Regions from separate parts of the Streptomyces sp. NPDC056296 genome, predicted to be linked through region 2. Evidence: riboswitches for the same ligand, from Rfam matches in the RefSeq annotation. Region 2 holds a riboswitch; the other holds the start of a gene.
The links. A riboswitch is a leader RNA that binds a small molecule or an ion and turns the genes downstream of it on or off. The one in region 2 is predicted to bind cyclic di-AMP.
Positions count from the first base shown of each region.

Region 1 (14,083 bases), on a different contig from region 2:
GCGGAGCGTGCATGTACGCCCGGTAGCCCTCGATGTCCTCCACCGCGAACATCGCTCCGTAGTCGAAGTCGCCGCCCACGTCGCGCCCGACCGTCCAGTACACGACAGCGTCGATCTCACGCCCCATCCTGCGGAGCAGTGTCGAGTGCCTCGTCGACCTTGTCCTGCGGCGCGTCGGGGCGCATGGCGAGACGGATCTGGTGATGGATCACAGCGGTTCTCCTCCGGTCTGTCTTTCAGCCTCTCGATTCAGTTATAGACTGTAACTAGAACGATGAGGTCTCGCAACGGCGTTGCGCGGACTAAAATCGACGCATTGTGTCTGACTCCCACCACACCCCCGAAGCTCCCCCGCCCGCGATGGGGGCCTCCCTGCGGCACGTCCGCGCCAAGGGCGAGCCCCGTTTCCCGGACGGGCCGAAGGCCGATCCCGCCGGGTCGCACTTCGAGCGGCGGATCCGGAGTTTCCAGCCCCGGCGCAGCCGGGTGACCGCCGGGCAGGCGGACGCACTGCAGCGGCTGTGGCCTCTGTGGGGGCTGGACATCGACGGGCAGCGGGTCATCGACCTCGCCGAGCTGTTCGGGAACGGCCGTCCCGTCGTCCTGGAGATCGGCTTCGGCATGGGCGAGGCCACCGCGCGGATGGCCGCCGCCGACCCGGACACCAACATCCTCGCCGTGGACGTCCACACCCCCGGCCAGGGCAACCTGCTGGGTCTCGCGGAGCAGGACGGCCTGTCCAACATCCGGGTGGCCAACGGCGACGCGATCATCCTCCTGCGCGAGATGCTCGCCCCCGACTCCCTCGCCGGACTGCGCGTCTACTTCCCCGACCCCTGGCCCAAGAAGCGGCACCACAAGCGGCGCCTGATCCAGCCGGAGTTCCTGGACCTGGCCGCGACCCGTCTCGCGCCGGGGGCGGTCGTGCACTGCGCCACGGACTGGGAGCCGTACGCCGAGCAGATGCTCGACGTCCTCACCGCGCACCCCGACTTCGAGAACACCGTGCGGGGCGGCGGTTTCGCGCCGCGTCCCGCCCACCGGCCGCAGACCCGTTTCGAGGGCCAGGGACTGGACAAGGGCCATGTGGTGAACGACTTGCTCTTCCGCCGCGTACAGCACCCCGTATCGCACTCCGCATCGCAAGGCGATCAGCACCGCGATCAGCACAAGGAGCAGCCCCCCACCGGTTAGGGTCCATGCCGTGGCCACCTGTCCCCCGTATCCGACGCGTCCGCCGACGCGGACGCATACGCATCCGCACTGGTGGCAGCGCCCCTGGGTGCGTTACGGCGCGCTGATCACCCTGCTCGCGCTCTCCGGCCTGGTGATCCTGGCCCTGGTGCGCGAACAGACCGGCACACAGGGGTTCCTGGTGGGGCTCGGCCTCGCGGTCCTGCCCGTGCCGTTGCTCATGGCCGCGTTCCGCTGGCTGGACCGGGTGGAGCCCGGGCCGTGGCGGAACCTGCTGTTCTGCTTCGCCTGGGGAGCCTGCGCGGCGGCGCTGATAGCGATCGTCGCCAACAGCTTCGCGACGAGATGGATAGCGACGGCCACCGCCGACCCGGCCGGCGCGGACACCCTGGGTGCCACGGTCATAGCCCCGGTGGTCGAGGAGTCCGCCAAGGCCGCCGCCGTCCTCCTGGTCTTCCTCTTCCGCAGGCGGGACTTCACCGGCATCGTCGACGGCGTCGTCATAGCGGGCGTCACCGCGACCGGCTTCGCCTTCACCGAGAACATCCTCTACCTGGGCAACGCCTTCGGCACCGACCAGCTCACCGGTGACAGCGGCATCGCCTCCGTCACCGCGGCGACCTTCTTCGTCCGCATCGTCATGTCGCCCTTCGCCCACCCGCTCTTCACCGTGCTCACCGGCATCGGTTTCGGCCTCGCCGCGCTCTCCGCGGGCCGCCACCGCCTGCGCCGCGCCCTGCTCCCCCTGGCCGGCCTGCTGCTGGCGATGGGCGTGCACGCGCTGTGGAACGGCTCGGCGGCCTTCGGCGAGTACGGCTTCTTCGCCGTGTACGGGGCCTTCATGGTGCCGTCCTTCGGCCTGCTGACCTGGCTGGTGATCTGGACCCGGCAGCGCGAACTGGGCACCGTACGCGCCGAACTCCCCGTGTACGTCATGGCCGGATGGCTGGCGCCGACCGAGCCGTACGCGCTCGGCTCGATGCGGGCCCGCCGCATCGCCCGCCGGCACGCCTCCCGGCACGCCGGGAAGGAGGCGGCGCGGACGGTGGCGCAGTACGAGGCGTACGCGACCTCGCTGGCGTTCCTGCGACAGCGCGGGCGCCGGGGCAGGGCGGGCACCGACTTCGCCGTACGGGAGCGGGAACTGCTGGACGCCCTGTGGCACCGGCGCGAGGTGGCGCGTCCGGCACTGGACTACGCGGCCCGGGCCACGGCGCCGCCCGCACCGATGGCCGCGCGGACCTGGCCGCATCCGTACGGCGCGGCGTACGGGTCGGCGTACGGGTCGGCGTACGGGCCCGGCCACCCGGCGGCGGCCCCGGCGGCGGCCCCGACGCCGTACCCCGCACCGGCCGCGTACACCCCGTACCACCCGTACTCCCCGCCCAGCCACTACCGGCCGTAACGGCGGCACCCGGTCTCAGGCCGACGCCTCCGTCAGCCTCCCGGCCTCGCCCTCCGTCAGGCTCAGTTCCGCCACCCCCAGCAGCGCCGGCAGCTGCTCCACCGTGCGCGCGGACGCGATCGGCGCGGCCACCGTCGGCTGCGCGGCCAGCCAGGCCAGGGCGACCGTGGCGACGGGGGCGTCATGGGCCTCGGCGATCTCGTCCAGGGCGGCGAGGACCCGCCGGCCGCGCTCGGTCTCCAGGTGCTTCGCCGCACCGCCCGCCCGCGGACTGTCGACGGCCGCGCCGGGCCGGTACTTGCCCGTGAGGAAGCCGGACGCGAGGGCGTAGTACGGCACGGCGGCCAGGCCCGCCTGCTCCGCGAGGTCGCGCGACTCGCCCTCGTAGGTGTCGCGCGAGACGAGGTTGTAGTGGGGCTGGAGGGCCACGTACCGGGCGAGGCCCTCACGGTCGGAGAAGGCCAGGGACTCCGCGAGCCGCTCGGCGGAGATGTTGGAGGCGGCGATGTGCCGGACCTTGCCCGCCTTCACCAGCTCGTCGAGCGCGCCGATGATCTCCTCCACCGGCACCTCGGGCTTGTCGAAGTGCGTGTAGTAGAGGTCGATGTGGTCGGTGCCCAGGCGGCGCAGCGAGGCGTCGGCGGCGGCCTTGATGTTCGCGGCGCTCAGGCCCGGGTACTCGGGGTGCTGGCTGACCTTGGTGGCGAGGACGACGTCACCGCGGTTGCCGCGGGAGGCGAGCCACTCGCCGATGACGGTCTCGGACTCGCCGCCGCTGTTGCCGTCGACCCACGCGGAGTAGGAGTCGGCGGTGTCGAGGAAGTTGCCGCCCGCCGCCGTGTAGGCGTCGAGGACGGCGAAGGAAGTGCCCTGGTCGGCGGTCCAGCCGAAGACGTTGCCGCCGAGGGCGAGGGGGAAGACCTCCAGGTCGGAGGAGCCGAGCTTGCGCAGAGAAGTCATGTCCTGCGTCAACGAACGCACCGGATCCGGCGATTCCGGAAGCGGGGCAAAGATCCCGCAAACCGGCAGCCCTGACGTCGGGGGGTCGTCGTCAGGACCGCCGGGGACCGGAGAGAACGGCGCCGCGCGCGGCGGGACTCAGGGGGTGAGGCCCTTGCTCTGCAGCCACGCCATCGGGTCGATACCGCCGCCTCCGCTGGTGTGGACCTCCATGTGGAGGTGCGCGCCGGTGACGTTGCCGGTGGCGCCGACGCGGCCGATGACGTCACCGGTGGTGACCTCCTGGCCGACGCTGACGCTGATGGAGGACTGGTGGGCGTACCAGATCTCGGTGCCGTCATCGAGGGTGAGCACGGTCTTGTAGCCGTACGACCCGTCCCAGCCGGCCGACGTGATCGTGCCGCTGTGCACCGCCTTGAGCAGCGTGCCCGTGGGGGCGGCGAAGTCGAGGCCGGTGTGGTAGCCGGAGGACCAGTAGGCGCCGGCCTGGCCGAAGCTGGAGGAGATCGTGTACGAGGAGGTCGGCAGCGTGTACTGCTTGGCCAGCTTCGCGAGCCGCTCGGCCTCGGCCTTCTTCGCGGCCTCCTCCTCCGCCTTCTTCTTGGCGGCGGCGGCCTTGGCCTCGGCTTCCTTCTCCGCCTTGGCGGCGGCTTCCGCGGCCTTCTTCTCGGCGGCGGCAGCGGCCTCGGCGGCGGCCTTGATCTCGACCTGGGTCTGCTGCTGCTCGGCCTGCGCCATGATCCGGGCCCGCAGCGTCTCACCGGCGTCGGTGGCGCTCTCCGAGGAGGAGGTGTCGGCGGCGACCGTGCCGATGCTGCTGAGCGGGGTGGCGGAGCCCTCCGGCTCCGGCTTCTCCTCGTCGGAGATGAGCGAGCCGACGTTCGGCAGGTCCGGCATGGAGATCGACACCGGCGGCTTGCCGGTCTGCGCGCTGGCCATGCCGCCCGCGCCGACGGCGGCTATGACACCGACGCCGAGGACGGTGGAGCTGCGGGCGAGCCCGCCGCGCTGCTTGGCGACGCGGTGCCGGCCGCGTACGGGGCGGATGGAGTCCGCGGTGGGATTCCACTCCTCCCAGGGGCCCTCTTCGGTGCGGTAGCCGTCGTAGCCGAAGGTGTCGGTGTCGTGCCCGCTGGGCACGAACGGGGCCTCGGGGGCAGGCCGGTTGGACGCCACGTGGGCGTACTCCTTTCCTTCCTTTCGCCTACCGGGTTAGCTGACGGGTTCGGAGCAGGAAGGTCTCCTACGCGCGTATATCCGCCGTGTCTCCACGGCGTCGTACGAGCGATTCACCCCAATGTGGTGGTTCCCCGGTTCCCTTGCGGGATTCGGCGCGTGCGCACGGAGCCGCCTTCTGTGACGGCTGGGACGACCGCGCTGCGTTATCGAACGTTAATAGACGCGGGGCTCGGATTCCAAGCCGTTCCTCTTGATCATTAACGAATCCGGCCCGGACGTACGCCTCACGATCGGTGAAAACCGGGCGAGTTGACCGCGCTTCGGTATTCCCCTTCGCGGCACAAGTTTCTGATGGTGCGTCAGTTGTTATGCGCAGGGCGGTCGGTCCGTCACGTCCGGTGATGTTGATCAAGTTTCGATCAGGGTCGTCGTACGGCGAGCAGCGCCATGTCGTCGGCCATGCCGCCCCCGGAGTGCCGGCGCACGTCCTCGGCGAGGATGTCGAGCAGCTCCGTCGGATGCCGGAACACGCGGCCGGCCAGCCGCGCGTGCGGTTCGTAGAACTCGCCCCGCCCGTCCCGCGCTTCCGACAGTCCGTCGGTGTACAGCAGCAGCGTGGACCCACCGGGGAAGTCGGCCTCCTCCGCGCGGTCGGGCCACACGCCCAGCTCGCCCATGCCGAGCGGCAGCGCCGACTCCCGGGCGGGCAGCGGGCGCAGGGTGCCGTCGGCGTACAGCAGCAGGGGCGGCGGGTGGCCGCGGTTGACGATGCGTACGATCCCGTCGCCGTGCGGGAGTTCGGCGAGTACGGCGGTGGTGAACCCCTCGAAGGCGTCCAGTCCGTCCCGCCGGGTTCCTTCGCGCGCCAGCGCCCGCTCCAGTCGCTGTGCCACCGCCTCCAGCGTCGCCTCCTGCTCCGCGGCCTCCCGGAACGCGCCGATCACGACGGCGACGGCGGCCACCGCGCCCATGCCCTTGCCGCGTACGTCCCCGACGATGAGCCGGATGCCGCGCGCACTGTCCTGCACCGCGTACAGATCGCCGCCGATGAAGGCGTCGGCCTGCGCGGCCTCGTAGCAGGCGGCGATCTCGAAACCGCCGATCCGCTCGGCGGGCTCGGGCAGCACGGCGCGCTGGGCGGCCTCGGCGATCTCGCGGACGGAGACGAGGCGCTCGCCGGTGCGACGGACGAAGCCGTTCACGAGGACGGCGAGCACGGCGACCGTCGCGATGGTGATCAGCTCGGTGAGGGAGTCGACGTAGTGGATGACGCCCTTGCCGAGTTGCAGCCCGATGACGGCGGCGACCACCGCGACACCGGTGAGCGCCGTGCCGCGCCGTGAGTAGATCGGGGCGGCGACCAGGGGCGCGGCCGTGTAGAGGGGGCCTGCGGTGAAGTATCTCGGGGTGAAGATGTCGTACAGGACGGCGGCGACGATCAGCAGCACGGGGAGCAGGCGTACGAAAGTCCGCCCGTACGAGGTCCGCCGCGGCGGTGGCCCCGCGGTCGGCAGCCCCGCGAGCGGCGGCACGCGCTCCGGCCCGTCGCCGAGGCCGGGGTCGGGCACGGGATCGCCGGGGAGCCGGCCGCCGGCCCGGGCGTACGCTCCCTCGTCCTCCACGTCACCTGGCCGCACACTCGTCTCCCGCCACCCCGCACGTTCGCGCCGCTTGCCGTCCCGTCCTCCAGGTTTCCCGGAGCGGGGGCGGGGGGCGAGCCGTGAGGGCCGAGCGGGTGACGTCGCGGGGCGCGTGCGAGGGGCGCGTACGCAGAGCATGTGCGAGGGGCAAACACACCGAAGGCCGGAATCCTCATGGATTCCGGCCTTCGGCCTTGAGTAGCGGGGACAGGATTTGAACCTGCGACCTCTGGGTTATGAGCCCAGCGAGCTACCGAGCTGCTCCACCCCGCGCCGTTGTGTCTCTACTGTACGTCATCCCGGGGGTGGAATGCACATCCGTATCTCCGCACCCCTCCCGCTACCCCTCCAGGTGGCGGTTCGGCGCCTTCGCCCGCCACTCGTACTCCGGCAGTACGACGACGACGGCGCCCCCGGTGGCGAGCACCCCGCTCCCGTCCGCCCCCGGCACGAAGGTGTCCGGCTCCCGCCAGGCCGTGACCACGCGGCGCACCCCGGCGTCGAGGATCAGCCGCGCACAGGGCGCGGGCCGGGAGGCGCGGCGGGCGCAGGGCTCCAGGCTGCTGTACACGGTGGCGCCCGCGAGCCGCGGATCGGCGCGGTCGACCTTCGCGAGCGCCGCCTCCTCGGCGTGCACGACAGGGTCGCCCCCCTCCCGCGAGTGCCCCCGAACCAGCTCCGTCCCGTCGGCGGCGACCACGACCGCCCCCACGCTGAACGCCGTCCCGGACGGCGGGCACAGCTCCGCCAGCTCACAGGCGAGCGCCAGCCAGTGCCGGTCGGCGGCGGCCACGCGGTCACCGGAGCCGGGCGCGGTGGGCAGGTACCGGTTCAGCACCACGTCCTCGATGCGCCGCGACTCCACCAGCCGCAGCCGCCCACCCTGGTAGGCGCCGGGCCCGAACAGCCGGGGCGCGGCCGGGTCCCCCACGAACAGCGGCGCGAGAACGAGCTGGAGTTCGTCGGCGAGTTCCCGCTGCAACAACTGGGTGTGCACGGTCCCGCCGCCCTCGACCATGAGCCGCCGCACGCCCCGCCGGTCGTGCAGGTACTCCAGGCCCGCGTGCCAGTCGAGTGCCGGGCCGAGCGGCACGACGTCGGCGCCGATCCCCAGCGCGCGGGCCAGCCGGGCGCCGTCGTCCGTGGTCAGGAGCACTTTCTCCCCGCCCGTGTGCCAGAACGGCGCCGCCGGGTCCAGCTCGCCGGTGGCGCTGACCGTGACCTTCAGCGGGTACTCCGCCTCCCCGGCTGCGACCCGGGCCGCGCGCCGCTCGTCCGAGTTCACCAGCAGCCGCGGGTTGTCGGCCCGGATCGTGCCGGCGCCGACGAGGATCGCGTCGACGGACGCCCGCACCTCGTCGACGCGGTCGAAGTCGGCCGGGGAGGAGAGCAGGAGCCGGTCGGGGCCGGTGTCGTCCAGGTAGCCGTCGAGGGAGACGGCGGCGGAGAGGAGGACGTAGGGGAGGGGCATCAGGCAGCACTCCGGTGGGACGGGCGGATGGACTGGGAACGACGACCGAGGGCCGCTAGGTGCCCGTGAGACGGACGAACCGCACCGGCTCCGCCAGGACCTCGCCGGCATGGGGCACGTCCGCGGTACGCGCGGCGAGCGTCGCCACCGCGAGCCGGGTCGGCAGTGCCTCCGCGAACTTCAGGCCGCGCACGGCCCGCTCGTCCACCTCGGGCAGGCACAGCCCCGAGGGGACTCCGGCGACGGCAGCACGCCAGCTTGCGGGGGTGACGTCCTCCCGGAGCTGGACCCACTGGTCGTTGGCCCGCCGATGCGGCACGACGACGGCTGACAGGGACGCAGCGAGGGTGGCGTTGGCCCGGTGGCCCGCCCAGGTCCACCAGCGGATGTCGCCGTCGGTGTGTCGGGTGACGAGAGTTCCGCCGGGGTGGACGGTGTGCAGGTGCCTGTCGCGGGCCTCGGCGAGTCTGGTGGCCGCGCGGGGCGTCAGCCGGACCGGCGGGTCCTCCCCGAGCAGGACGTCGCGGGCGGCACGGGCGAGGTGGAAGGAACGGACGCGGACGGTCGCGAATCCGCTCCACCGCGCGCGTCCGCCCTCGTCGGCCGGTTCCACGAAGCAGCGCCTGCGGTTCCAGTCGATGTAGGTGACCAGCCAGTTGCGCCCCGCGAGCAGCAGCTTGCGTGGGCCCTCGACGTGCTCGGTGAGCAGATCCGGGTCGGTGCGTCCGATCTCGGTGCGGCCGTGGAACACGGTGAACTCGGGTGGGGCCGTGAAAACCGCTGTCAGGTCCATGAAGTGCCGGTAGCCGTAGCGGCGTTCCGCTTCCGGTCCGACGAACAGCAGTCCGCCGTCCTCGTCGAGGTACCCCTGCTCCACGAGGTGACGTACGACGGGTGCGGCGCCCGACCCGAAGGGCCCCATGCCGTTCCACCATTCCTGCCACAGGTTCTCTCCGACCCGCTGTTCCTGCAGGCAGAGCGCCAGGAGTTGCTGGGCGACCAGGTGGCGTGGCTCGGGAGAGGCGACGACCGGCTCCACCCATCCGCGGGACCACTGGAGCAGCAGTGCCGCGGCGGAGAGCAGCCCTTCACCGTCCAGGGCCAGGAAGAGGCAGTTGCGTGTCGTGCCGGGGCGTCGGCCGGTGCGGCCGAGGCGTTGCAGGAAGGAGGCGACAGAAGAGGGTGCGTCGAGCTGGATGACACGGTCCAGGTCTCCCACGTCGATCCCGAGTTCCAGGGTGCTGGTGGACACGATCACGCAGTCCCGTTCCTCCGCGAAGGCGGCCTCGGCACGTCGTCGTTCGTCGACGGCGAGCGAGGCGTGGGAGAGGAAGGTGGTGACGCCCTTCGCACGGAGCCGTTCGCCCAGTTCCTCGACCGTACGGCGCGTTTCGCAGAAGACCAGGCGCTTCTCGCCCCGGTGCAGGGCCGCGATGACGGTCGCGGCGTTCGCGACCGAACCGACGTGGTCCAGCTCGATGCTCCCGGGAGGTGGCGGCGGTGACGGAGGGGAAACTGCCTGGCGGGAGTCGGAGTGCCCGTCCAGATGCGGGGCCACGACACGGGCGGGCCTTCGCCCCCGTCCCGAGCCCTGGAGCCAGCTCAACAGCTCCTGCGGGTTGCCGATGGTGGCCGAGAGGCCGACGCGCTGGAGCGGGCGTCCGACCGTACGGCTCAGGCGTTCGAGTACGGCGAGCAGGTGCCAGCCCCGGTCGTCGCCCGCGAAGGCGTGCACCTCGTCGACCACGACTGTGTGCAGTCCCGAGAAGAAGGCGCGATGATCGACGTGTGTGCTCACCAGCATGGACTCCAGGGATTCCGGCGTGGTGAGGAGGATGTCGGGACGTTGCGTGAGGATGCGGCGGCGGCGCGGCGTCGTGATGTCGCCGTGCCACAGCTCGGCGGTGCGACCCAGCCACTCGGTGTAGGTCCTCAGCCGGGGGTGAAGATTGTTGAGCAGGGCCTTGAGCGGGCAGACGTACAGGACGCTGGTGCCCTTCCAGCCGTGCCGGCCCATGCGGGTCAGGAGCGGAAAGGCGGCGGCCTCGGTCTTGCCGCCGGCCGTGGGGGCGAGCAGCAGCGCGTCCTCGCCGCCGAGGAGCGGTTCGATCGCCGCCTCCTGGAGGGGACGCAGGGAACGCCAGCCCAGCGAGTTGACGATGTGGTGGCCAAGGACCGGGTCGAGCAGGTCGAAGACGTCGGCGAGCTCCTCTCCCGCGTGCGGGTGTTCGCCTGCGCCGGTGTCGCTCATCACGGGTCCAGGTCCAGGGCGATCTCCGCGGCACTCACGGCCGCGTTCCGTTCGGTCTCCGTCAGCTCCTCAGTGTTGACGGTGAGCGCGTAGTGGGCGCGCGGGTCGAAGTCGGCGAACTCGTCCACGCGGTCCAGGATGTCGGCGACGAGCTTGCGCAGGTAGAGCCGCGGCGCGACGCCGACCTTGCCACCGAGCGATCCGGTGACCGCGCGCGCCAGTTCGTCGAGGTAGGCGTCGTCGGCCCGCTCGGTGAGCCGTTCGGGATGGCGGGCGGCCCCCGCGTACAGGTCCCGTACCTTGCGGCCCAGCTCGCCGAGGGAGGTCAGGTCGAAGCCGGGCAGGCGCAGCTGCACGGCCCGCGGTGAGTCGAACCGCGGGTCGGTGGTGAAGTCGGTGGCCAGTCGCTGGGCGAGCGGCGCCAGGCGCTGCGCGCCCTGCTGACCGTCGTAGAAGGCCGGTGTGCCGGTGATGACGAGGAACAGTCCGGGGAAGCGGCCCGCGTCGATCTCGTCGAGGAGCTGCCGCAGCGCGTTCAGGGACTTCTCGCGCACGTCGCTGCGCACCCGCTGGAGGGTCTCGACCTCGTCGAGGACGAGGAGCAGCCCGGGGTGCCCGCAGTCCCGCAGCACGGTGAGCAGACCTTGGAGGAAGCCGAGAGCGGCGAAGTGGTCGAGGTCGCCCCGGACGCCGGCGGCGCGCTTCGCGGACGCCGCCACGGAGCGCTGCCCGCCGAGCCAGGCGATCAGCGCCTCCGCGCCCGCACCGTCCCCGGCCGCCACGGCCCGCCGGTAGCCGCGCAGGGCCGCGGAGAAGGCCGGGGTGGTGCGGGCCACGTCGGTGAGCCGGCGTTCCAGCAGCGCGTCGACCGCCTCGGCCAGCGCCTCCTCGTCGTCCTCGGCGGCCTCACCGCCGTCGAGGACCTCCTCCTCGAGTGCGTAGAACCATGAGTCGACCACGGCCCGGAGCGCGGACGGCGGGTGGGTCACCGTGGTGAGACGCTCGCCGAGCCGACGGTAGACGGTCTCCAGGCGGTGCAGCGGCGTCTCGGTCTCGGAGATCTGCACCTCGCTCACGGCGAGCCCCTGCCGCTTGGCCCGTTCGGCGAGCCAGCGCGCGAAGAACGTCTTGCCGGAGCCGTACTCGCCGCGCAGCGCGTGGAAGGCGGAGCCACCGCGGGCGACGATGGCGAGGTCGTCGTCGAGGGCGGTCTCGAAGCGCTCCAGGCCGACGGCGAACAGGCCGAGACCGGCCTGGGGCACGGTGCCCCGCCGCAGGGCGTCGATCACGTCGCGCCTGCGGACGAGGCTGATGTCCGTTCCGGGTGCGGGCCCGCCGCTCATGCCGGTTCTCCCAGGAACTGCTGCACGAGCAGCGCCTTGTCGAGCTGGACGGTGCGTCCGGACTCGATGAGCTGGAGCACGGGGTAACCGTCGATGTTGAGGAGGCGTTCCAGCACGGTGGCGAATCGCTCGGGGTTGCGCTGTGACTTGCCCGTGGCCGCCTGTGCCGCAGCCGCCACCGCTCCGGGCGACAGTTTCCCGCCCGCCGTGAGCAGTGCGTCGAGTACGGCGGCGACGGCCTTGTCCGCCGGGGCGAGCCGTACGAACTCGCGCTGAGCCTTGTAGGGATCCGACCGCACGGTCCGTTCCCCGAGCGAACCCTGACCCGGCACCTCGAAGATGCCCTCGCTCTGCGGCTCCAGCTTCTGTCGGCGTGTCCCGCCCGCGGGGGTCCGGGTGTCAGACACGGATGCGGCGGGCGGGTGTTCGTCGCTGCCTCGCCACCAGCCGGGAGCGATGTCCTCGATGGGCAGCAGCGTCCATCCGGCCGGGATCTGGTCGGCGGACGGTACGAGAGTGATCACGGGAACGGTGACTTCTGCCAGGGAGGCTCCGCCGTGGTATCCGGCCTGGCGGGCGGTGTAACGGAGGTCCTCGCGCCAGGGCAGGACGGCCCGGCCGCCAGGCGTACGCACCCGTGGCCCGGACACCGTGATCTCGCCGTCGCCCGGCGTACCGGTGCGCCAGCGGGCGCCTTCGACTCCCTCTGCGGAGGGCTGCTGCCGCCCGCGCGGGGTGCGGTCGAGGACGTGGCCGTGGTCGGAGACGAGCAGGACGGGCCTGCCGTAGTCGCGGGCGGCGTTCAGCAGGTCGGGCAGTTTGGCGATGTCGCCGATCGACCAGCGTCCCCGGGCGCCCTCCCGGCCGTCGTCCAGCGCCTCGTCGATGGTGTTGACGACGACGGCGACGATGTCGTCGGTGGCGAGCGCCTGGAGCAGTTCCGGTGCCAGCCGGTGACCGGGCGGGCCTTCGAAGCCGCCCTTGTGGAAGAGGTGGGCGCCCCGGTGGCGCTTCTTCCAGAAGGTGGTGAATCCGCTGCGTTCCCTGTCCTGTCCGCCCTCGGCCGGCTGCCCGCACAGCAGGGAGGTGCGGCTGGGCCGGGTGACGGACGGCAGCATGGACACGGCGGCCTGCCGGGCAGGCCGGGCTCCCTCACGGGGCTTGGGCACCACCTCGGTCCACACGCGCCGGTCCAGCTCCCCGGCGAGCTGGACGGCGACATCGGCGCTCATGCCGTCCAGGACGAGGATCAGGGGCCGGCCGCCGTCGCGGGCGAGGGGCGCCGCCGCCTGGGCGAGAACGTCCTCGATCAGCAGGGCGCCGCCCGGTGCCTGCTGGCAGGCGGTTTCGGCCCACCGGGTGAGCTTGCGGGCGAACGCCTCGTCGAGTCCGGCGCGGCGGGCGCGTACGGCTCCTATCAGCCGCTGGTAGGCGTCGGCGACGGCCGGGTCCCGGGAGCTCTCCCCTTCGGCGAGGACGCCCACGGCCAGGTCGGCCCAGCCGGACGAAGCCAGGTGGGTGCGCACGCCCTGGGCCACCGACTCCACTTCCGGCAGGGGCGCCCGCATCCAGCGCACGAGCCGTACCGCGGTGCGGGCGGTCTCCGTGGACTCCGCGTACAGCCCGCTCAGCTGGTGCTCGGTCAGTTCCCGCAGGGCGGCTTCAGCGGGCGCCGCGGGTCCGTCGAGGATGGCGGCCAGAGCGCGCAGCCGCGCCCGGTACCCGGAGGGGAGCAACCGGTCGGCGCCGATCAAAGGGCTGAGTCGGGCATCGGCGGCGAGCCGGTCGGCGTGGTCGAGGACGTCGAGGACGCGGTCGCGGGCCGCGCCGCGCTGTGGCCCGCTGCCCTCGGCCTGGGCGATCCAGCGGCTGAGGACGCCGGTCGCGGCGTTGGCGAAGGGCCGCAGGGCGTCGAAGGAGGCCAGCGCCGAGCCGAAGAGCGTACCGAGGGCGAACCCGGCGGCCTCTGCCGCGGTGGAGGACAGCGCGGCGGAGGCGAGGGCGCCCAGCGGCAGGGCGTCCGTGCCCCGCCCGTCGGCGGCGAGAGCCAGCAAGGTCGGAGCGGCGAACCCCACTGTCATGGCGAGCCATGCGCCGATTCCGTCCCGCTCGGCCGCGGACAGCGCGGCGTAGCGTGCCGGCCCGGTAACGTTCCGGGACCACACGAACAGGGTGTCGGCGTCGAGGTCGAGAGTTTCGGAGACGGTGTCACCGATCCCGAGCCGTGCGGCGATCAGGGCCCGCACCGCGCGGTCGCGGGTGAGGACCGCGCCGACGCGTGGCCAGCCGTCGACCGGCTCGGCCTCAAGGAGGGCGTCGAGGAGCCAGCGTTCCCCGGCCATGCGGGTGTCCAGGTCGGCGGCGCCGAAGAGCTGCTTGACGATGTCGGCGCGGTCGACGGCCAGGGGGTGGTGACGTACGGCGTGCGCCCGCAGGTCCCAGCCGAGCTGGTCGGCGGGGACCTGCCCGGTGACGACGAGGACGTCGGCGCGGTCCGGCTCGGCCTCGGCGCGGTGGCGCTGCCAGGCGTCGGTGATACCGAGCACGGAGTCCTGGTCACTGACCCGCACCCAGTGGGTCCTGCCGTCGATGCGCAGACCGAACTCGGTCTCCTGGCCGCGGAACTCGTAGGCGGCGTCG
Region 1 is NZ_JBHJRX010000036.1:81,232-95,314, reverse strand. Features, by position in the region: gene ACFCZF_RS25590 (Dabb family protein) at 1-127, opposite strand, end outside; gene trmB (tRNA (guanosine(46)-N7)-methyltransferase TrmB) at 319-1,194, shown strand; gene ACFCZF_RS25580 (PrsW family intramembrane metalloprotease) at 1,205-2,599, shown strand; gene ACFCZF_RS25575 (aldo/keto reductase) at 2,615-3,559, opposite strand; gene ACFCZF_RS25570 (M23 family metallopeptidase) at 3,698-4,735, opposite strand; cyclic di-AMP (ydaO/yuaA leader) riboswitch at 4,747-4,903, opposite strand; gene ACFCZF_RS25565 (PP2C family protein-serine/threonine phosphatase) at 5,158-6,360, opposite strand; tRNA gene ACFCZF_RS25560 (tRNA-Met) at 6,578-6,651, opposite strand; gene ACFCZF_RS25555 (dihydrofolate reductase family protein) at 6,719-7,849, opposite strand; gene ACFCZF_RS25550 (DEAD/DEAH box helicase) at 7,905-10,100, opposite strand; gene brxD (BREX system ATP-binding protein BrxD) at 10,100-11,443, opposite strand; gene pglZ (BREX-2 system phosphatase PglZ) at 11,440-14,083, opposite strand, start outside.
Region 1: it holds a riboswitch for cyclic di-AMP, as region 2 does, so the genes downstream of both, ACFCZF_RS25570 (M23 family metallopeptidase) here and ACFCZF_RS01290 (transglycosylase SLT domain-containing protein) in region 2, are expected to answer to the same signal.

Region 2 (14,083 bases):
GAAGCGCTGCGTGCGTCGGAATCGGCCACCGGCACGCGGACGTCGATCGGCGTCGCAGCGGGGGCGGGCGAGCGCTCGGCGCCCTCGTGGTCCCGCTGCTTCTCGCGGCCGAGTCGAGACATCGTTCCCCCACTCATCGGCGGCTTCCGTCGGCGGTTTCGATTACCTGCCGTCCAGAGCCTGTCATGCCTGTCGTACACCTACTGTCGAGTCTCTCCGCTCGCTCGCGATTCTCACGTCACCGGGGTGTCACAGGCTCGTTCCAGGAGGTCACGACCGTATCGGCGGGTCGATACGGGGCGGGCGCGCGGGGGCGTGCCACGGAAGGGGACCGGGCAGGCGGACTGGCATGCGACAGGGACCGGAGATCTGGATCCGCGGACCGGTGGCCGTACCGGAGCCGCCCGCGACGCCACCCACCCCAGGGCAGCCCGCCCCGGCACCACCCGCCTCAAGGCAGCCCGCCCCGGCACCACCCGCCTCAAGGCCGCCCACCCCGGCGCAACCGTACTCAGAGCCGCCCACCCCGGCGCAACCGTCCTCAGAGCCGCCCGCCTCGGAGCCCCCGGCCCCGGGACCGCCGCGCGCCCCCTCCCCCACCGCCCCCCGGCGCTTCTCCTGGGTCGGCGCCCACGGCGGCGCCGGCGTCTCGACGCTCGCCGCCGTGTACGGCGGGCAGGACTGCGGACGCGGCTGGCCCGGCCCAGGCGACCCGTCGTCGGTGCTGCTCGTCGCCCGTACGCACGCGGCCGGGCTGACGGCGGTCCACCGTGCCGTGGCGGCCTTCCGGCACGGGCAGGCTCCGGCGGGGCTCGACCTCGACTCCGTCGTCCTCGTCGCGGACGCGCCCGGGCGGCTGCCCCGGCCACTCGCCCAGCGCGTGAAGCTGCTCGAAGCGGCCGTGGACGTCCATCGCGTTCCATGGGTCCCCGCCTGGCGCCTCGGCGACACGGACGGAAGCCCTCCACGGGGCACCGGCTCCCTGGTCCGCCTCACCGGGCGGGTGCGCTGAGCCACTCGCACACAGTGGACAGATAGAGATAGTTACTTGCGTGTGCATATAATGCACGTGCTGGTATTCGCGCACGCCAACCATTCCAGGGAGATCTCATGGCCCGCCGCTTCCTCTTCGTGCTGGGCAGCAGCCGACCCGACGGCAACACCGAACTGCTCGCCCGCCGCGCCGCCGAACAACTGCCCACGGACGTCGAGCAGACGTGGATCGACCTGGCCGAGCATCCGCTGCCCGATTTCGAGGACCTGCGGCACGACAGCGACCACCTCCGCCCCACGGAGGGCAGCGCGGGCCTGCTGCTCGACGCCACGCTCGCCGCCACGGACATCGTGATCGCCTCGCCGCTGTACTGGTACTCGCTGTCCGCCCCGGTCAAGCGCTACCTCGACTACTGGTCCGGCTGGCTGCGCACCCCCGGCCTCGACTTCAAGGCGACCCTGGCCGGCCGCACCCTGTGGGGCGTCACCGCGCTCGCGCATCAGGAGCAGGAGGTCGCCGACCCGCTGATCGGCACCCTGAGCAACTCGGCGGCCTACATGGGCATGCGCTTCGGCGGGGTACTGCTGGGCAACGGCAGCAAGCCCGGTGACGTCCTGAAGGACACCGAGGCGCTGGCGGGCGCCAAGACCTTCTTCGCACAGGAGGCGCCGCTCGCCCGTTTTCCGTACGAGCAGACGGACACCGTGCCTACGAGGTGATGTCCTTCGCCGTGAACCGCGCCCAGGCCGCCGAGCCGAACACCGCCGCGTAGAGGGCCTGGAGGCCGAGGTTCCGCACCAGGTCGTCCCAGTAGACCGGTTCGCGCATCAGGTCGGCGAAGGACAGCCAGTAGTGCGAGAAGAAGTACGGCTGGAGCGCGTCGAGCTGCGGGATCTGGTCGAGGATCTGGACGGTGATCAGCAGCCCTACCGTGGTCGCCATCGCCGCGACGCCACTGCCGGTCAGGGTCGAGACGAACAGGCCGAGGGCCGCGACACCGATGAGCGAGGCGGCCACGACCAGGGCGATGAGCAGGGCGCGGCCCAGGCCCTCGGCGTAGGTGATCCGGGTGCCGGAGATGGTGGTCAGTTCACCGACCGGGAACAGCAGCGCCCCGACCGCGAGCGCCGAGACCGCGACCACCAGGGTGGCGGCGAGGCAGAAGGCGATCACCGTGGCGTACTTGGTGAGCAGCAGCCGGGTGCGGCCGGCCGGGGCGACCAGGAGGTAGCGGAGCGTGCCCGCGTTCGCCTCGCCCGCGATCGCGTCGCCCGCGACGACGCCGACGGCCATCGGCAGGAAGAACGGGAGGGTCGCGGCGAGCGCGGTGAAGACCAGGAACAGACCGTTGTTGCTGATCTGCGAGATGAACGCCGGGCCCTCGCCGCCACCGCCTCCGCCACCACCGCCGAACGACGCCCCGTCGCTCGTCTCGATCTTCACGGCGATCCCCACCAGGACCGGCACGGCGGCCAGCACGCCCAGCAGGGCGAGGGTGCGCCAGCGCCGGAAGGTGATCAGCAGTTCGCTGCGGAGCAGCCCGAAGGACCACAGCGGGCTCGGGGCACGCACCGCGGGCCGGGGTGCCTCGGCCCGCGCCTCTGCCTGCGACGACTCGGCCCGCGAGGACTCGGCCCGTGACGTGTCAGCCCCCGACGTGTCAGCCCGCGACATCGAAGCCCTCCCCGGTAAGCGCCACGAACGCGTCCTCCAGGGAGGCGCGTTCCACTCCGAAGCCGCGGACGCGGACACCGGCCGCGACCAGGGCGGCGTTCAGGTCGGCGAGGTCGCGGTCCGGTGGCTCCGCCGTCACCCGGTCCTCGGCGACGACCACGTCCCCGGCCCCCTGTTCCTTCAACACCCTGGCCGCCTCCCCCGCGTCCGGTGTGGTCACCACCAGCCGGCCGCGCGCCCCGGCCGCCAGGTCGGCGACCGCGCCCTGGCTGATCAGTCGCCCCTGCGTCATCACGGCGGCGTGCGTGCACACCTGCTCGATCTCGTCCAGCAGGTGGGAGGAGAGGAAGACGGTCGTGCCGTCGGAGGCCAGTTCGCGCACGAGCGCGCGGATCTCGCGCATGCCCTGGGGGTCGAGCCCGTTGGTCGGTTCGTCCAGGACCAGCAGGCGGCGCGGCTGGAGCAGCGCCGCGGCGAGCCCGAGGCGCTGCTTCATGCCGAGCGAGTACGCCTTCGCCTTCTTGCCGGCGGCGGCCGCGAGGCCCACCCGATCCAGCGCCGCCGCGACACGCTCACGCCGGGTGCGCGGGTCGGCGGCCGGGTCGGCGGCGTCGTAGCGCAGGAGGTTGTCGCGTCCGGAGAGGAAGCCGTACAGGGCGGGGCCCTCGATGAGGGCGCCGACCTGGGGCAGTACGGTGCGGGCCGCGCGCGGCATGGGCCGGCCCAGGACCCGGGCGGTGCCCGAGGTGGGCTCGATCAGGCCCATCAGCATGCGGATGGTGGTGGTCTTGCCGGAGCCGTTCGGGCCGAGGAAGCCGAAGACGCTGCCCGCCGGGACGGTCAGGTCCAGACCGTCGACGGCGAGCTGTCCGCCGCGGTAGCGCTTGGTGAGCGCCCGGGTGGCGATGACGGCGTCGTCCGCGCCGTCCCCCTGGTCCGGGCTCTCCGCTTCCGTGGCGGACGCTTCGGCCATCGGCTCCCTCGCTTCGTCGTAGCTGCTCCGTGCCATACGCCTGACGCCTGCCTGACGGCTGACGCCTGCCTGACGCCTGAACCTGCCTGACGCCTGCGCCTGACGCCTACTGGGCCGCGTCGGCCGCCTTCACCAGTGCGTCCTTGGTGACCGCACCGGCGTAGACCTTGCCGTCGTCCGTGATCAGGGCGTTGACCAGGCGGGTCTTGAAGACCGTGCCGGAGCCGAAGTCGCCCTTGACCTGGTCGCCGAAGGAGCCGAGGAAGCCGCCGAGGTCGCCGCCCGCGGAGGCCGTGGGCAGGCCCTGGCCGCCGGTGTCGAAGGTGGCGATCGAGTTCCAGCCCTCGCCGATGACCTTCAGGCCGTCCGTCCCCTTCAGGCCGTCCGTCCCCTTCAGGCCCTCCATCTCCTCGGCGAGGTCACCCTCGGCCTCCCGCCCGTGCTCCGGCGCCTTGGCCACCTCGTCGCCCTCGGTGACCTTCGCACCCTTGGGCGGGGTGAAGTCGAACGTCGACGCGTCCGGCTTCGCGAAGCTGACCTTGGTGAAGCCCGCGTCCACCACGGCGGCGCCGCCGCTCGACGGGGTCAGCGTGAACTTCAGCGGCATGCCGGTCTCGGCGTCCACCGCGACGCTGATGGCGCCGACCGTGGAACCCTCCTGCTTGGGCTTGATCACCAGTCGGTACGCGTCCCGGCCGGCCACCTGCGCGGTGCCGTCGACGGTCACGGACGTGGTGTCGTCGACCGCCTTGAGAGCCTGGTCGGCGAAGTCCTTCGGGGTGGCCGGCACCTCCTTCTCCGGCTGCTCGGCGCTGCCGGACGTGGTGGAGTGGTAGACCTCGTTGGACTCGCTGTCGTAGCCCCAGACGTCCTTGCCGTTGTGGATCAGGCTGTACTCGGCGGCGTTCTCCAGCAGCGACAGCTTCTGCCGGTCGGGGCCGTCGGCGGCGACCCGCAGCGTGTGGGTGCCGGACACCAGCTCGGTGAGCTTGGCCGACGGGTCGGCGGCGGAGCCGTCCTCGTCCCCTCCCGAGCCCGGACCGCCGGACATACCGGACATCAGGCCGCTCTCCAGGCCGCCGAGGTCCGGCAGACCCAGGTCCGTGCTGATCTTGACCGTGCCGGACAGCTGCTCGACGTCCGACTTGGCGATCTTCTCTATGAGCTGCTCCGCGGTGACCTTCGGAAGGTCGGGGTCCCCCGAGTCGGCGAGCGCGGGGACGAGCCCGATCGTCGCGGCCGCCACTCCCATCACCGCGACCGGGACGACGTACCGCGCGGCCCTGCGCCGTCCGGCGCGCAGGCCCTCGCCCTCCCCGGCGGTCGTGTTGTCGTCGGAATCGATCGGTGCCATGTGTGCCCTACCTCCGTCGTCGGCGGCGGCTGTCTCACGACCTCGCGCTCGTTCACCCGTGAGCCGCCATTCTCACCCGAATCGGTGAGGATTGGTGTTTCCGTGGTGTCCATCTGACCAAATCGGCCAAGCGGAATCGTCAGACCGCGGGCTCAACTCCGCCTACTCCTGCGGGATGACACGGAGGGAGTGCGACTCCCCCGGCCCGTAGGGGGCGGGGTACGCGACCGGGCGGTCAGCCGGCCCGGTGCACCACGGCATCGCACAGCTCCACCAGCGCGGACTTGGCCTCGCACTCCTTGAGCGGGGCCAGCGCCGCCCGGGCGTCCTTGGCGTACCGGACGGTGTCCCGCCGCGCCTGCTCCAGCGCGGGGTGGGCGCGCAGCAGCCGCAGCGCCTCCGCGTGCCGCGCGTCGTCGCCCAGGTCGGAGTCCAGCAGCTCGCACAGGGCGATGTCCTCGGCGAGCCCCAGCCGGGCCGCCCGCTCGCGCAGCCGCAGCACCGGGAGGGTCGGGATGCCCTCACGCAGGTCGGTCCCGGGCGTCTTCCCGGACTCGTGGGAGTCGGAGGCGATGTCCAGGACGTCGTCCGCCAGCTGGAAGGCGACGCCGAGTCGCTCGCCGTACTGGGTCAGCACGTCCACGACCGTCTCGTCCGCGCCGGACATCATCGCGCCGAACCGGCAGGAGACCGCCACCAGCGAGCCCGTCTTGCCGCCCAGCACGTCCAGGTAGTGGTCGACCGGGTCCCGGCCGTCCTGCGGCCCCGCCGTCTCCAGAATCTGGCCGGTGACGAGCCGCTCGAACGCCAGGGCCTGCACGCGGACCGCCTCGGGACCGAGGTCGGCGAGGATCTGCGAGGCGCGGGCGAACAGGAAGTCGCCGGTGAGGACCGCGACCGAGTTGTCCCAGCGGGTGTTGGCGCTGGCGACGCCGCGCCGTACGGCGGCCTCGTCCATCACGTCGTCGTGGTACAGGGTGGCGAGGTGGGTCAGCTCCACGACGACGGCCGAGGGCACGATGCCGGGGGCGTAGCGGTCGCCGAACTGGGCGGAGAGCATCACCAGCAGTGGCCGGAAACGCTTACCCCCGGCCCGCACCAGATGCTGGGCGGCCTCCGTGATGAACGGAACCTCGCTTTTGGTTGCCTCAAGCAACCCTTCCTCGACAGCAACCAATCCGGCCTGGACATCGGCTTCCAGAGCCTGGTCCCGCACGCTCAGCCCGAACGGCCCGACGACGGTCACGAGGGGTCTCCTGTCTGCTGGTGTCTACTGGCGATTACCTGGTTTGTCGATAGGTCGCTGCCACCACTCAAGTCAGCGTATCCGGTCACCTTTCGATCACCGCTAGCGCCCACCGTTACAGGCCGGTCGGTATCGGATCATGCGCGGTATGTTTTTGATCAGGTGATATGAGCAGATATTGATCGCCATCACCGGGGGCCGAAACCCGCCGTCGAAGATCACATCACCCCTCCCAACGGCCCGCACGCCGAATACGTCACCCGCTCGGATCACCCCGATCCCGCCCCGATCCCGCCCCACTCCCGTCCCGATCCCGTCCCGAACGGATGCCCGCACAGCGCGCGGAAACACCGACCGGAGCGGGGCCGGAGACGAGACGCGCAGGACGGCGGGCCCGCCCGGCAGCCGGCCGAGACCCGAAGCCCTCCTGACCTGTGGCCGATTGACTCCAGGTTGGCCCTAATGCCCGATTTGCCAGCCTTGTTGAAGCCCGTGAGTTGGCTCACTCCGCCCCACCTGGAGGCAACCCCGCCGCCGACTGTGCCCTCCCTTTGCCCCGCAAGCCAGTTGAGCCTTGGCAGCCGCAAAGGATCAAGCGCCTCAAACACCTCAGACCAAGGTCAACAGGCGCGTTGGGTGATTCCTGCACTTGTTTCGGACATGTGCTCTCGCATACGTTCCCGGCCTGTCGGGCGGACGCCGAATCCTGCCACCGCCCGGACGCACAGTCATCCGCCAACAAACTCGCAGGCAGGAGCGGGGGACCCAGGTAAGTCGCCGCACCGGTCACCACCGGAGCGGCTCGGGGTGAAGCCGTGCCCGTCAGGGCCCGGCCGGGCACCTCCCCGCCCGAACCCGACAGCTCACCTCGCAGGCGTAAGGAGAGGGACTCAAGCATGTCTGCCAACGGTCAGAACCGTCACGCCCGCACCACCCGCCTCGCCCGGAAGCTCGCCGTGGCCGGCACCGGCGCCGCCGTGCTCGCCCTGCCGCTCATCGGGGCCACCAGCGCCTCCGCGGCCACCCCGGCCGCCGCCACGACCGCCGCGACCGCCACCACGGCGGCGACGACGTACCCGGACAACCTCGACGGCTGGATCCGGGAGTCGCTCGACATCATGGCGCAGCACGGCATCCCCGGGTCGTACGAGGGCATCCACCGCAACATCATGCGGGAGTCCTCCGGCAACCCGATGGCCATCAACAACTGGGACATCAACGCCATCAACGGCACCCCGTCCAAGGGCCTGCTCCAGGTGATCGCCCCGACCTTCGAGGCCTACCACGTGCCCGGCACCTCCTGGGACCCGTACGACCCGGTCGCCAACATCACCGCCGCCTGCAACTACGCGGCCGACCGGTACGGCTCGATGGACAACGTCTTCGGCGCGTACTGAGCCGCACCAGAGGCTCTGAGCCGTATCAAGAGGCTCTGAGCCGTATCAAGAGGCTCTGAGCCGTATCAAGAGGCTCTGAAGATCCGTTCGAGGACGACGGCCACGCCGTCGTCCTCGTTCGTCGTGGTGACCTCGTCGGCCACCGCCTTGAGTTCGGGGTGGGCGCCCGCCATGGCGACACCGTGGGCCGCCCAGTCGAACATGGGGATGTCGTTGGGCATGTCCCCGAAGGCGATCGTCCGCCGCCGGCCCACGCCCAGGCGCTCGGCGGCCAGCGCCAGGCCGGTGGCCTTGGTGATGCCGCACGGCTGGAGCTCCACCGTCCCCGGACCCGACATCGTGACGGTGGCGAGGGAACCGACCACCGCGCGCGCCGTCGCAGCCAACTCGTCGTCGGACAGCTCGGGATGGCGCAGCAGCACCTTGCTGATCGGCGCGCTCCACAGCTCGTCGCGCCGCTCGACCCGCACCGCGGGCAGCGTCGGGTGCGGCATCAGGTAGCCCGGCTCGATGAGCGTCAGGCCGTCGACACCGTCCTGGTCGACCGCCGCGTGCACCTGCCCCACCTCGGCCTCGATCTTGCCGAGCGCGGTCTCGGCCAGCTCCCGGTCCAGGGTGACCGACCACAGCATCCGGTGCGCGCCGGCGTCGTACACCTGGGCGCCCTGGCCGCACACCACGAGCCCCGTGCGGCCGAGGCGGTCGAGCAGGGGCCGCACCCGGGGCGCCGGCCGCCCCGTCACCACCAGATGCCGCGCACCGGCCTCGGACACCCGCGCCAGCGCGGCCAGTGACCGGTCGGACACGGTGTCGTCGCCGCGGAGCAGCGTGCCGTCGAGGTCGGTGGCGACGAGTGAATACGCGGTGCGGTCCATGATCAGAGAATACGGACACCGCACCTGTCCGACTCACCCGCGATCGCTTCCGAACGAGGACGCGCGAGGTCCGCACGAGTCCGCACGAGTGCGGCAGGACTGCGCACGAGGACGCACGTTCGTGTCCAAAACCTGGCACATCATCGGCTTCATCGGCTAAGGCCGGTTAAAGGCCTGTGCACCGGTTGGCAACAAGATGGTCCGCTACCTACCGGCCGGACGGCCCCCGGGGGTACCTTCCTTCTGTCCAGGGGGGACTTGATCGGGGGGTCGGGTTGAACAGCGGACGTGTGCGTGTGCTCAGGCCGGAGGAACTGGGCGAGGGGGAACGGGAGCACTGGCGCGAGCTGCGCGCCAAGTCGACGGCACCACGCAATCCGTTCATGGAACCGGAATTCACCGACGTCGTGGGCCGGGTGCGGCCGCGGGCGCGGATCGCGGTGGTGTACGACGGCGGTGAGGCGGCGGGTTTCCTGCCGCACGAGCGCGGACCGCTGGGCCAGGGCCGGGCGATCGGACTCGGGGTGTCGGACTGCCAGGGGGCGGTGCTGCGCCCGGGCCTCGCCCCGGACATCCGCGAACTGCTGCGGGCCTGCTCCCTGTCGAGCTTCGCCTTCGACAACCTGGAGGCGGAGCAGGAGCTCTTCGTGCGCCACGCCGCCGAGGAGCACACCACCTACGTCATCGACGTGGAGAAGGGCTACGGGGCGTACGAGAGCGTGCTGCGCGACGGGTCGCCGAAGTTCCTCAAGACCACCCTCGCCAAGGAACGCAGGCTCGGCCGTCAGGTCGGGGACGTGCGCTTCGTGTTCGACGAGCGGGATCCGGCCGCGCTGCGCACGCTCATGGAGTGGAAGTCGGCGCAGTACCGCAGGACGGGACGCCGGGACCGGTTCGCGCAGGAGTGGATCACCCGGCTCGTCGGGCGGCTCGCCAGGACCCGGGCACCGGAGTGCACCGGCACGCTGTCCGTGCTCTATGCCGACGGCCGGCCCGTCGCCGCCCACTTCGGACTGCGCTCGGCGACGGTCCTGGCGTGCTGGTTCCCGGCGTACGACCCGGAGTTCGCCAAGTACTCGCCGGGTCTTGTGCTCCATCTGCGGATGGCCGAGGCAGCCGCCGCCGAGGGCATCGGCATGCTCGACATGGGGCGGGGCCCCGCGGAGTACAAGGACGCGCTGAAGACCGGTGGCCTGCCCGTGTACGAGGGGGCGGCGACGCGAGTGGGGGCGGGCGCCGCGCTGCACTGGCTCGGCCGCGAGCCGGCCCGCCGCGCGCACGGCTTCGTGCGCGACCGGCCCCGGCTGGCGTCGCTGGCGGTACGGACGTTGAGGGGCGCGGCCCGGCTGCGCCGGTCGTGACGGAGGGCAACCACGAGGGGGTGGGCGCATGGCCGGTGTGCGGCGTGCGTGGCAGGAGACACGGACACGTCAGGAGATAGAGGGGTTCCTGAGCATCGGGCCGGTGCAGGTCGCCGAGCTGGATCTCGGCCCCGGGGAAGACGGGCGGGCGGCGGGCGCCGAGGGGGCGGAGCTGAGACCCGGGCCGGGCAGCCCGCCGGTGACGTCCGGCGCGGTGTTCCTCCTGGTCAGACGGGCGGGCCGACCCGTCGGTACCGTGCTCGGACAGGTACCCGAGGGCGCGGATCCCACGGAGGTACTGTCCGGGCTCGCCCGGAAGCTGCCGCAAGGGGCGCCGCCCGGGCCGTTGCCCCGGCCGCCGTCCGCCAGTGTCGTGGTCGCCACCCGGGAACGCGCGGACCAGCTCGCCCGCGCGCTGGACTCGCTGCTCGCGCAGGACCACCCGGACTTCGAGATCGTCGTCGTCGACAACGCGCCCGTGACCGGCGAGACCCGGGAGCTGGTCGAGCGCAAGTACGGCGAGCGGGTGCGGTACGTGTGCGAACCGGTGCCCGGACTCGCCATCGCCCACAACCGGGGTCTCGCGGCCGTACGGGGCGAGGTGGTCGCCTTCACCGACGACGACGTGGTCGCCGACCCCCGCTGGCTCAGCGAGCTGACCGCCCCCTTCGCCGCCGACCCGCGCCTGGGCTGTGCCACCGGGCTGATCCTGCCCGCGCGGCTGCGCACCCCCGCCCAGGTGCTCCTGGAGAGCCACGGCGGCTTCGCGAAGGGGTTCACCCCGCGGACGTACGACCCCGGGCACCCGCCCGCCGACGAGCCGCTGTTCCCGTTCACCGCGGGCCGGTTCGGCTCCGGCGCGAACATGGCCTTCCGTACGGCCGTGCTGCGGACGGTCGGCGGCTTCGACCCCGCGACCGGCGCGGGCACGCGCGCGCGGGGCGGCGACGACCTCTACGGCTTCGTGCGCGTCCTCGCCCAGGGGCAGCGGCTGCGCTACACGCCGCACGCGCTGGTCTGGCACCACCACCGGGAGACCTGGCGGGACCTGGAGACCCAGGCCTACGGCTACGGCGCCGGCCTCACCGCGTATCTCACGGCGATCCTGGTGAACCGGCCCGCGCTGCTGCCGGCCTTCCTCGCCCGGGTGCCGGGCGGACTGGCGCACGCGCGGGGGCTGACCGCCGTACGCGCGACCGGCGACGGTGCGGACGCGGCGGCGGAGGGGCCGGGCGGGCACGACTCCCGTACGCATCCCTGGCCGCGGCGCCTGTCCCGGCTGCAGCGCCGGGGCATGCTGTACGGCCCCGTCGGCTATCTGCGGGCCCGTCGCGCCCTGCGTACGGTCGGACTGGAGGCGCGATGAGTGAGGCGTCCGGGGCGCGAAAGGGCGTGCCCTCAGCGGGCGGGGTGGGTGGGGCCGGCGGGGCTGGCGGGCACATACCCGTCTTCCTCTACCACGCGGTGATGGACGATCCACCCTCGTGGATCGCCGAGTTCACCGTCACCCCGAAGGAGTTCGCCGCTCATCTGGACGCGATCGTGGACAGCGGCATGACACCGGTCACGATCAGCGTGCTCGCCGACCACCTCGCCGGGCGGGCGCCCCTGCCGCCCCGGCCGGTGCTGCTCACCTTCGACGACGGCTTCGCCGACCTGCCCGGCCCCACGGCCGAGGCGCTGGCCGAGCGTGCGCTGCCCGCCACCGCCTATCTCACCACCGGAGCCATCGCCCCGGGCGGCCGCAGTCTGCTCCCCCCGGCCCCGATGATGACCCTGGACGCGACGGTGGAGCTGGAACGTTCCGGCATGGAGATCGGCAGCCACACCGTCACCCACGCCCAGCTCGACACGCTGTCCGCCAAGGGTCTGGCGTACGAACTGCGCACGTCCAAGGCCGTACTGGAGGACGCCCTCGGGCATCCGGTCCGCCACCTCGCCTACCCGCACGGCTACAACAGCGCGAAGGTGCGGTCGCTGTCGGCCCGCGCCGGGTACGAGACGGCGACCGCCGTGCGGCACGCGCTCAGCTCCGACCGCGACGAGCGGTACCGCATCGCCCGGCTCATCGTGCGGCGCAGCCACACGGTCGCCGACGTCGAGGCGTGGCTGGCGGGAGGGGGCGTCCGGATCGCCCCCTACCGCGACGGGCCGAGCACGGTCGCGTGGCGGTGGTACCGGCGGGGGCGGGCCATGGTGCGGGGGCCCGAGTTCGCCGGCTGACCGCGGTCACTCGCGGGGCTGGTTGAGGTGGGGGTCGGCGACCACCTCGCGCAGGCTGGCCCACGCCCGGTCATTGGCCACGGCCAGATCGCAGTGCGGTCCCGGGTCGCGGTAGTTCCACTGGAGGGCGGCCTTGACGCCCTCCAGTTCCTTGAGCACGCCGGGAACCTGCGCGTACCAGTCCGCCTGCCGGTCCGGCCGCTTCGGGTCGGAGGCGCTGCCGAACTCCGAGAGCATCAGGGGCTTGTCGTCGGAGAGATTGGCGCGGATCCAGTCGTGGGTGGCGTGCTGCGTCTGCGCGAAGCTGAGCCAGTCCGTCTTGTGGCAGAGGTAGTAGTTGTACTGGTTGTAGCCGATCCAGTCGACGTACTCGTCGCCCGGATACATCTTCTCGAACAGGTCGGCGTGGTCCAGGTAGCCGGTGATGATCCAGGTCCACACGACGTTGTCGACGCCCAGCTCGCGGAACCGGTCGTGGATGTGCCGGTAGGCCCGCACGTAGTCGGCCGGTGTGCCGTTGTCCGGGGTGCGGGTGTCCATCTCCAGGTCGAAGGAGAGGAACACCTTCTTCCCCGTGCGCTGCCCGTACTCCTTGATGCGCTGGGCCTGCACGTCGATCACGGAGTCGTCCAGGTCGCCGGCGGCTATCTGCTTCCAGGTGGGCTGCTGCTGCTTCGTACCGCCCCACCACTTGCTCTCCCAGGACAGCAGCAGCATGCGGTCCTCGCCGACGCGCTGTTCCTGCTCGGTGAGGAGCTGACCTTCCAGGCGGGTGTCCGTGACCGCGGACATGTCGTGGTACGTGTACACGATGTCGAGCTCGCGCCCGACGTTCTTCTCGTACGCGTGCACCTTCTCGGCCAGGTCGGACTTGTCGTGCGGCACGAAGGCACCGAACCAGGCGCCGCAGGGCGGTTCGAGGAGCTCGGTCGGACGGCACTTCGGGTCGTCGGCCGGGTCGGCGGGGCCGGAGGCGTCGCGCAGGGCGAGCACCGCGACCAGGACCGCGCAGGTGGCCGTGATGGATGTGATCAGCAGTCGGCGCCGGCCCGGTCCCCCGCGGTCCTTGGGGGCCTTGGGCCGGCGGTGCTGTCCGGTCGTCGTCGAGTCTCCGGCCGTGCGGCGAGCGGGACGGGCGAACCTCACAGAGTGGAACCCTTCCGTGTCCTCGGCGCCGCCCCCGGCGCCGTGCTGGGCGTCGGCGGGGAGGCGCGCAGGCGCGGGCAGAACGCGGCGAGCGTGGTCAGCAGGGTGAGTGTCAGCAGGACGCGGTCCCCGCTGAAGGCGTGCGCGGCTATCAGCACCGTGGCGACGAGCATCGCGGCGCTCACGCTCAGCAGGACGGCCAGCATCAGCCGTTCCAGCAGGTCGGAGTGGCGTTCGAAGGCCGCGTCCCGGCGCTCGACGGGCGCTTCGGCACGGCGGGCGCGCAGCGCGGGGCCGCAGATCCCGACCAGGGCGGCGCCCGGCCCGACGGCCAGGAACGCGGCGACCGCCGCGCCGCGCAGTGGTGAGCCGCCGGGCAGGGCGAGCGCGGCGAGCGCCAGCCAGCCGGCGAACGGGGGCAGCATACGGATCACGAGGTCCTGCGGTGTCATGGCTGACTCGCTCCCCTTCTCAGCTCGCCGGTTTCAGGACGTAGAGCACGCCGGCGCTGTTCTCGGCGACCAGCTCGAACTTCGGTGACGCCGCCACGGACTCCCGTACGCGCTCCAACTGCGCCTTGTCCAACTGGCCGTTCATCTCCGAATTGGCCGTCTGCCCCTGGGTGAGCAGGAAGTAGGCGCGTGCCGGTGCTTCCACGGCGGCCATGTCGCTGGCCAGGACGGCGGCCGGATTCCGGACGATCTCGTCGACGTGGCGTCGCTCGTCGTCGAGGAACCAGTAGTGGTCGACTCTCCAGTACTGCTCGTAGGCGAGCGGGTAGTTCCGGTTGGCGGCGACGACCAGGGAGTCGTCGGGCGCCTGGTCGAAGAGCTGCTGGAC
Region 2 is NZ_JBHJRX010000001.1:252,214-266,296, forward strand. Features, by position in the region: gene ACFCZF_RS01255 (tetratricopeptide repeat protein) at 1-122, opposite strand, end outside; gene ACFCZF_RS01260 (DUF6668 family protein) at 350-1,012, shown strand; gene ACFCZF_RS01265 (flavodoxin family protein) at 1,111-1,713, shown strand; gene ACFCZF_RS01270 (ABC transporter permease) at 1,703-2,668, opposite strand; gene ACFCZF_RS01275 (ABC transporter ATP-binding protein) at 2,655-3,641, opposite strand; gene ACFCZF_RS01280 (outer membrane lipoprotein carrier protein LolA) at 3,748-4,995, opposite strand; gene ACFCZF_RS01285 (polyprenyl synthetase family protein) at 5,231-6,241, opposite strand; cyclic di-AMP (ydaO/yuaA leader) riboswitch at 6,965-7,132, shown strand; gene ACFCZF_RS01290 (transglycosylase SLT domain-containing protein) at 7,138-7,638, shown strand; gene ACFCZF_RS01295 (HAD family hydrolase) at 7,704-8,513, opposite strand; gene ACFCZF_RS01300 (GNAT family N-acetyltransferase) at 8,810-9,874, shown strand; gene ACFCZF_RS01305 (glycosyltransferase) at 9,903-11,240, shown strand; gene ACFCZF_RS01310 (polysaccharide deacetylase family protein) at 11,342-12,097, shown strand; gene ACFCZF_RS01315 (glycosyl hydrolase) at 12,104-13,243, opposite strand; gene ACFCZF_RS01320 (hypothetical protein) at 13,240-13,695, opposite strand; gene ACFCZF_RS01325 (glycosyltransferase) at 13,715-14,083, opposite strand, start outside.